2 regions of the Jeotgalibacillus aurantiacus genome follow, and region 2 is predicted to be linked to the other one. Evidence: predicted binding sites of a transcription regulator. Region 2 holds the regulator's gene; the other holds the start of a gene.
What was found. The regulator LexA, encoded in region 2, represses DNA repair genes until DNA is damaged. The targets are predictions, from matches to a motif close to CGAACATATGTTCG.
Positions count from the first base shown of each region.

Region 1 (4,187 bases), on a different contig from region 2:
GATAGTTTGATTGATCAATGGTTTTCAGAACTTTTAACGGCTGGGCTGTCTATTTTGCTGAATCCGGTTTTATACATAGGAGCAGTCGCAGCCGGATTGGCAGGTGTCTGGCGGGTTAAGCGTGAACGGAAAGATCTGCGTACATCTGTTAAACCGTGGTATATAGAGATGGCTGGATTTTTCGGTCTGTCACTGATTCTTGGACTCCTATTTTCAGTTGTACTCAGCGGTGCAGGGATTCCGTTAAATCTGTACTGGATTTATACGGTCAGTGCATTGACACTGCTGATTATGCTCACGGGTCAATTCCGATTGCTGTCGTCAGCGTTTCTGTTTCCTATTGTGGCAGGAGGAGCAGTCGCGATTACGTTTTTTAATGTGACGCTGCCGGAGTGGTTTCCTGCGCCGTCAACAGAACTTCTGCTGCCCGCAGCGGCTGTCATGTCTCTGTTGCTGGTCGGTGAAGGATTGCTAATCCGCTTAAATGCAGGCAAAAATACATCCCCGAGATTTATTACGACACCAAGAGGGATGAAGGCTGGCGCTTTCTTTACGAAAAGAATGTGGCTCGTGCCGCTGCTGATTCCGGTTCCGGACGGTGCCATCACTGCACTTGGATGGTGGCCGCTGATTGAAACCGGCGGCAGCTACTCATTGCTGATTTTACCGGCTGTCATCGGATTTCAGCTGACGGTTGTACATGACTTGCCTGACAGTATTTTAAAACGGATTTCAGCGCAGGTCATCTGGCTTGGTCTCCTGTGCGGGGGGATCGCGGCGGGCTCCATTTACGCACCCGTTCTGATCTATGTGGCATTTGCCACGGCTTTCATCGGGCGTCTTGTGCTCGTTCTCCGAACAAGGGCATTATGCCGTTATTCCGGGTATCATTTCATCGATAAGGAACGCGGAGTGATGATTATCGAAGTTCTTCCCGGGTCACCGGCTGCCAAAATGGGGCTGCTTCGAGGGGAGATCATTCATAAAGTGAATGGTCAGCTCGTTAAAAATGAAGCAGAGATGTATGCGGCGCTGCAAAAAAATCTTGCTCATTGCAAGCTTGAAATTTTAAATTATGACGGGGAAGTCCGATACGCACAGACAGCCCTTCATGAAGGACAGCATTACCAGCTTGGTCTGATTCTGATTGAGAATCGTTCAAGGTACCAGGCATCATAAAAAAAGCAGCGCGGCCTATACGGCACCGCGCTGTTTTTCGTTGTACTTTTTCATATATCGGTTGACGTACCAAAGCCCCACAGTCAATGAAGCAGCATCAATGATGACGACGTACCACGTTTCCACATACCCCTTGTATGAAGAAGCGGCAATCAGGGCAACCGTCAGAATCATGGCAATGGTACGGCTGTAAGTAACGCGTGTAAATAATATGACTAAAATAGCTGGTGCGACCATTGCAAGAAGAATTTTAGTCTCCATCGTGTTTCACCTCATGAGTCCATCATACTGAACTCACTGTGATGGTGCAATAAGATTTTGAGTGATCTTGCTCAGCTCGCTGTGCGGAATAAACTTTTCAGCGAGCATATCCGGCAGCACGCGGTTTAAAAAGAAATCAACACTCGTCATTTCGTGATAGCGGACAATGGTTGTCAGTGCCTCCTGATAAATTTCCAGAAAGATCGGTTCAGGATTGCCCTTCTGAATTTCCCCAAAGGACTCATATAGCAAGTCGATCTTATCCGCGACTGCAAGAATTTTCCCCTCAAGTGAGCCGTCTTTGCCTTCTTTGAAACGCTCAAGATAAATCGCCTGGTACTCCTCAGGAAATTCCTCAGTAACAAACTTATGCGCCATTTCTTCCTCCACCTGGCTGAATAACCGGTTCAGCTCATCAGAGGCATACTTCACCGGCGTTTTAATATCCCCTGTAAAAATCTCAGGATAATCATGATTTAATGCCTTCTCATATAAATCCTTCCAATTCACCTGTTTGCCATGATGCTCTTCAACCGTACCGAGAAACTGAGCAATCTTCGTCACTTTAAATGAATGAGCAGCCACCGTATGCTCATTATATTTAAACTTCCCCGGACAGCGGTACAGCTTTTCCATATCCGACAGGCTCTTAAAATAATGATGAATCCCCATTTTCCTTCACCCCGTTAACTGATTTAGCTTATATTAGCACCACAAAACCCGCGAAACAAGGGATAAAGGGTTAATTTTGTTTAAATGGGTGGCCTGATGGCAAGATTTAGTGAAACAGCGCTAAAGTATGTGTGCTTTTATGTTTTTCTGATTTCGAAATTTAGTAAATATCAATTCCTGAATTTTTTCTATAAATATATTTGGGAAAGAAACTATTTAAGGCCCGTCCTCATCCGCAGACTCCTGTGGCGGAAAGGGACAGGTGAAACCGATGTGCGAAGCACAGTGGGTTCACCGCCCGGCCACGGAAAGCGGAGGATGAGGACGGGCCGGGTTTGTAAAAGATCAAACATACGTTCCCTTTTTACTATCTTTTCTATATCCCACTATGCTAAACTTGAATGAGACAACAAATTTGAATTTTCCCCTGTTTCATTTCATGATAAAGGGTATGAATAGATAGAAGAGTTATTTTTGCATTTACAACAGGAGGCGTTTTTATTATGGTGCAGTCATTTGACCTTCAGTCATCTTACAAACCTGCGGGCGATCAGCCTGTAGCAATCAAAAAACTGGTAGAAGGTGTGGAAAAAAAGACACGCCATCAGACATTACTTGGGGCTACCGGTACAGGAAAAACCTTTACCATCTCAAATGTCATTCAGGAAGTAAAAAAACCGACGCTGGTCATTGCCCATAATAAAACGCTGGCAGGACAGCTATACAGTGAATTTAAAGAGTTCTTTCCAAACAATGCTGTAGAATATTTCGTCAGCTATTATGATTACTATCAGCCTGAGGCATATGTACCTCAGACCGATACTTTTATAGAAAAAGATGCAAGTATTAATGATGAAATCGATAAGCTCCGTCACTCGGCAACTTCCGCTTTATTTGAACGGGATGACGTCATCATTATCTCATCAGTTTCCTGTATTTACGGCCTCGGTTCTCCGGAAGAATATAAGGAGCTGGTTGTTTCACTGAGAGTCGGTATGGAGATAGAACGGAATCAACTGCTGAGAAGGCTCGTTGACATTCAGTATGAGCGGAATGACATTGCCTTTACCCGGGGGACTTTCCGTGTCCGTGGGGATGTAGTGGAAATTTTCCCTGCTAAAAATGATGAGCACTGTATCCGTGTGGAGTTTTTCGGAGATGAAATTGACCGGATACGCATGGTGGATGCACTGACTGGCGAGATTTTGGGTGACCGTGATCATGTTGCGATTTTCCCGGCTTCCCACTTTGTTACGCGTGAAGAAAAGATGAGAATTGCCATTGAAAACATCGAGAAAGAGCTTGAAGAGCAGCTGAAGGTTCTGAGAGAGGAAGATAAGCTTTTGGAAGCGCAGCGTCTCGAGCAGCGTACACGTTACGATCTTGAAATGATGAGAGAGATGGGGTTCTGTTCAGGCATTGAAAACTATTCCCGTCACCTGACATTACGGGAAGCAGGCGCAACACCTTATACGCTGCTTGATTATTTTCCGGATGATTTCCTGCTTGTCATTGATGAGTCGCATGTGACACTCCCACAGATCCGCGGCATGTTTAACGGTGACCAGGCGCGTAAAAAAGTGCTGGTGGATCACGGTTTCCGTCTACCGTCTGCGATGGATAACCGTCCTTTGCGTTTCGAAGAGTTTGAAAAGCATGTCAGCCGTGCGATTTATGTTTCAGCTACACCGGGTCCTTATGAGCTTGAACATACAAATGAAATGGTTGAACAGATTATCCGTCCGACGGGTCTGCTGGATCCGACCATTGAGGTACGTCCGAGTGAAGGACAAATTGATGATCTGCTCGGTGAAATCCAGGAGCGGATCGCGAAAAATGAACGGACACTCGTAACCACCCTGACGAAGAAGATGTCTGAAGATCTGACTGATTACCTGAAGGAAATCGGGATTAAGGTGCAGTATCTGCATTCTGAAATTAAAACGCTTGAACGGATTGAAATCATCCGTGACCTGCGTGTAGGTAAATATGATGTCCTGATTGGGATCAACCTCTTAAGGGAAGGATTGGATATTCCTGAGGTATCCCTCATTACCATTCTGGATGCCGATAAA
Region 1 is NZ_JACNMS010000001.1:42,722-46,908, reverse strand. Features, by position in the region: gene H7968_RS00270 (PDZ domain-containing protein) at 7-1,179, shown strand; gene H7968_RS00265 (CsbA family protein) at 1,195-1,440, opposite strand; gene H7968_RS00260 (HD domain-containing protein) at 1,474-2,112, opposite strand; gene uvrB (excinuclease ABC subunit UvrB) at 2,616-4,187, shown strand, end outside.
Region 1: a site for LexA is predicted at 2,459-2,472, ahead of uvrB (excinuclease ABC subunit UvrB). Genes of this name have one in related genera too.

Region 2 (4,187 bases):
AGTCAGGCCGTTTTGGCGAAGCCTTGCAATCTCTTCAACCGGAACTTCAATTTTTTCGCGTCCCTCTTTATTTCCTCTGTTCTTCAGATTCTTTTCCGGTTTAAAACCATTTTCAACCGCTCGCTTCATTCCGCGCTTTATTTTTAGATTATGCAGCTTCCTCTGATGTTCCTCAACCATACTGACAATCTGAAGAATCATTGTATCTGACTCTGAAAGCTGAAGTTCGCCGTCATGGGCAATAGAGAAAATCCTTACTTTCTCCTTTTTTAATGTATGCAAAAGAGCGATCTTTGCATTCCCCCGGCCTATCCGGGTTTCATCCTGGATCAGTACCCCTTCCGCCTGTTCGCTTCTGATGGTTTCAAGCAGTTCAAATACTCCTTCCCGGTCAAGGTCGAAGCCGCTTGCTTTTTCAGAGATGATCCTCACCACCTCGTCCCCATTTCTCCTTGCCAGTTCCGTCAGCTCTTCAGCCTGACGTGTCAAAGATGTTTCCTGTGTATCTTTTTCTGTGCTTACCCGGCAATAAATGATGACCTTCATCGATATTCTGCTCCTTACTTAGTGTTTGAAGCGAGCTGTATGCTGTCAAACTCTGACTCACTCCACTCCTTTTTTAATGGGATCACAAGTTCATCACCAGGATAAATATAAGAAGAATTCAGCTGATTACTCCCTGATACCCAGTCGATAAATTCCCGCTCAGACATGGACGCCCCTTCAGCATACTCCTCTGCAATTTTCCATAATGAATCGCCTTCTTGTATCTGTACCATTTTATAAGAGGACTGCTCATCAGCAGATGTTGTAAAAACCAAAAATAAGCTGAAGAACAGCGTTACAATAAAAAACAGAATAACAAATGAATACTTTTTCCACAATGTTGTCATGAAGATCCCTCCATCGAATGTTTGTTCGCTTTTGTTACCAAAAGTATAATACGAACGTTTGTTTCCGTCAATACAAAAACTCGAACTTATGTTTGTGTTTTTATTTTTTGCATGCTATAATCAAGGAAAGATTTGGATTCCAAAGAGAGGTGCAAACATGAAAAAATTATCTAAGCGACAGCTCGATATACTCGATTTTATAAAGAGGGAAGTTCAGGACAAGGGTTATCCGCCTTCTGTGCGTGAGATCGGCCTTGCCGTCGGACTCGCATCAAGTTCAACCGTCCATGGCCATTTAGCCAGACTTGAAAGTAAGGGACTGATCAGAAGAGACCCGACTAAGCCGCGCGCGATTGAAGTGATCAGCTTAGAAGAGGATTCCATCCCGACTCAGCGTGTTGTCAACGTGCCGCTCGTTGGTAAAGTAACGGCAGGTTCACCAATAACTGCTATTGAAAATGTGGAGGAATATTTTCCTCTGCCGGAACGTCTTGCCTCAGCAGATGATACGGTATTCATGCTTGAGATCGTTGGAGACTCCATGATTGAAGCAGGTATTTTAAATGGTGACTATGTAATCGTGAAGCAGCAGAGCTCCGCTAATAACGGAGATATTGTGGTGGCGATGACTGAAGAGGAGGAAGCAACGGTCAAACGTTTCTTTAAGGAAAAAGATCATGTCCGCCTGCAGCCGGAAAACTCCTCAATGGCACCAATCATACTGAATTCTGTTTCCATATTAGGAAAAGTCGTTGGCGTTTACCGCCAGGTGCATTAAAAAAAGCTGTTCGATAAATGGCGCATCAGAGTATCTGAACGCTGTCTTATCGAACAGCTTTTTTAACTATACGGATTTCTTCCGGTCATTATGACTGAAAATTGATTGAATGAGATTAGCCGTTTCCTCCGGCGCTTCAACCGGAATCATATGCGCTGCTTTACTGATCATGTTAACGCTGCATTGAGGAAATTTTTCTTTCGCTGCTTTTATAAGCTTCTCAGGTTTATAGATGACCTCATTTTCCCCCACAGCAACTGTGACAGGAACGGACAGCTTACTCAGTTCCTCATTTTTAAACATTTTTGGCGGAGTCATGACATACTCCCAAACAACGCTGGTCTGGCCAATGTAATAAAGCTTAAACAAATCATCCTGTTCGGGCTTGCGCTCATGCGTGAGCCACCTGCAAAACGAACTGACAATGTTTTGTCTGTTCGGAAACAGGTTAGTAAAGCCCAGTCTCATATAAAAAGACAGGTTCATCCGTTTGATGGCAGCAGCAGGCGCGAGCAGCAGGATTTCATTTACCCGTTCCGGTTTTAAGAGGGCAAAATTCAGCACATGCCACCCCCCATTTGAATGTCCAATCATATCCGCCTGATCAATGCCTAGGGCATCCAGTACCTCTGTGATCCATTTTATATAATCTTCACGCTCATTCAGATGATCTTTTGTATTACTCATATTAAATTCTCCTAGTACGTCTATGAAATACAACCTGTAATGATCTTTTAAGTAGTTTGCCACGCCATACCACATGGCTGCACTAAAGCCAAATGCATGAAAAAAGACAAGCGGTCTGCCGCCATGGTGTCCTGCATTGATCACATGAACATCACCAAATGATGTCACAATGTTGGAAGATTCTGTTTTCACGTTCCAATGGCTCATCACACGCCCGTAAACCTCTGTATATTCCATGTATGCCTCTTTTGATTTAAACCCCTTATAGGTGTCCGCCATCTTATCTCCCCCTCAGTTTTTAACCTTTACTTTCTCATACCCCGTTTTAGTTCATGCAAGACTTCAAGTAAAAAGAAAAAAACTCATGGGAACCATCAATTCATTACACTTCAGAAGATGCCATTAAAATAAACCGAGCCGGTTGAAAAAGAAAAAAACCTTAAGAGCTGATTCAGCTCTTAAGGTTTTGTCGATCGGTTTAGTACATTTCCAGGTACTGCTCGCGCTCCCATGGGTGCACTTGCGTACGGAACATATCCCACTCGATTTCTTTTGCTTCAACGAAGTGTTCGAAGATGTGCTCTCCAAGGGCACCGGTGATGACGTCATCTTTCTTCAGCTCTTCAAGTGCAGCAAATAATGTTGCAGGAAGATCCTTGATGCCTGCTTTTTCGCGCTCATCTTTGTCCATTACATAGATGTTGCGGTCGATTGCCTTTGGTGGCGTTACTTTGTTTTTGATTCCGTCTAGTCCCGCGCGCAGAAGAACAGCCATTGCAAGGTATGGGTTCGCTGCAGGGTCTACAGAACGTACCTCAATACGTGTGCTTAGTCCACGTGAAGCCGGGATACGAACCAGCGGGCTTCGGTTTCTAGCTGACCATGCGATGTAACAAGGTGCTTCATAGCCTGGTACTAGACGCTTATAAGAGTTTACAGTCGGGTTTGTTACTGCAGTGAAGCCTGATGCGTGATTCAGGATTCCGCCCATGAATTGAAGCATTGTTTCGCTCAGCTGGTTTTCTGCATTTTCGTCGAAGAATGAGTTAACGCCGTCTTTAAATAGAGACATGTTACAGTGCATCCCTGATCCGTTAACACCAAATAGCGGTTTTGGCATGAACGTTGCGTGTAGACCGTGCTTACGTGCAATGGTCTTAACAACAAGCTTGAACGTCTGGATATCGTCACATGCTGAGATTGCGTCAGCATATTTAAAGTCAATTTCGTGCTGTCCTGGCGCTACCTCATGGTGAGAAGCTTCAATTTCATAGCCCATTGCTTCAAGTTCAATTACGATGTCACGACGGCAGTTTTCACCAAGATCCGTTGGAGCAAGGTCAAAATATCCACCTTTATCGTTTAACTCAAGTGTAGGCTCCCCTTTTTCATCAAGCTTGAACAGGAAAAACTCCGGCTCAGGCCCAAGGTTAAAGTCTGTAAAGCCTAACTCTTCCATTTCTTTCAGCACGCGCTTCAAGTTATTACGTGGATCTCCATCAAACGGAGTTCCGTCCGGATTATAAATATCACAGATCAGGCGGGCAACTTTACCGTCTCCAGCCGTCCAAGGGAATACAACCCAAGTATCAAGATCCGGGAAAAGATACATATCAGATTCCTCGATACGCACGAAACCTTCAATGGAAGATCCGTCAAACATCATTTTGTTGTCCAATGCTTTTTCAAGCTGGCTGACAGGGATTTCTACGTTTTTAATCGTACCAAGAATGTCTGTGAACTGAAGGCGGATGAAATTAACTTTCTGTTCCTTCGCCATGCGCATGATATCTTCGCGTGAATACTTACTCATAATTGTGATTCCTCCT
Region 2 is NZ_JACNMS010000002.1:402,370-406,556, forward strand. Features, by position in the region: gene H7968_RS06840 (YneB family resolvase-like protein) at 1-546, opposite strand, end outside; gene yneA (cell division suppressor protein YneA) at 561-893, opposite strand; gene lexA (transcriptional repressor LexA) at 1,051-1,671, shown strand; gene H7968_RS06855 (alpha/beta fold hydrolase) at 1,738-2,637, opposite strand; gene glnA (type I glutamate--ammonia ligase) at 2,837-4,171, opposite strand.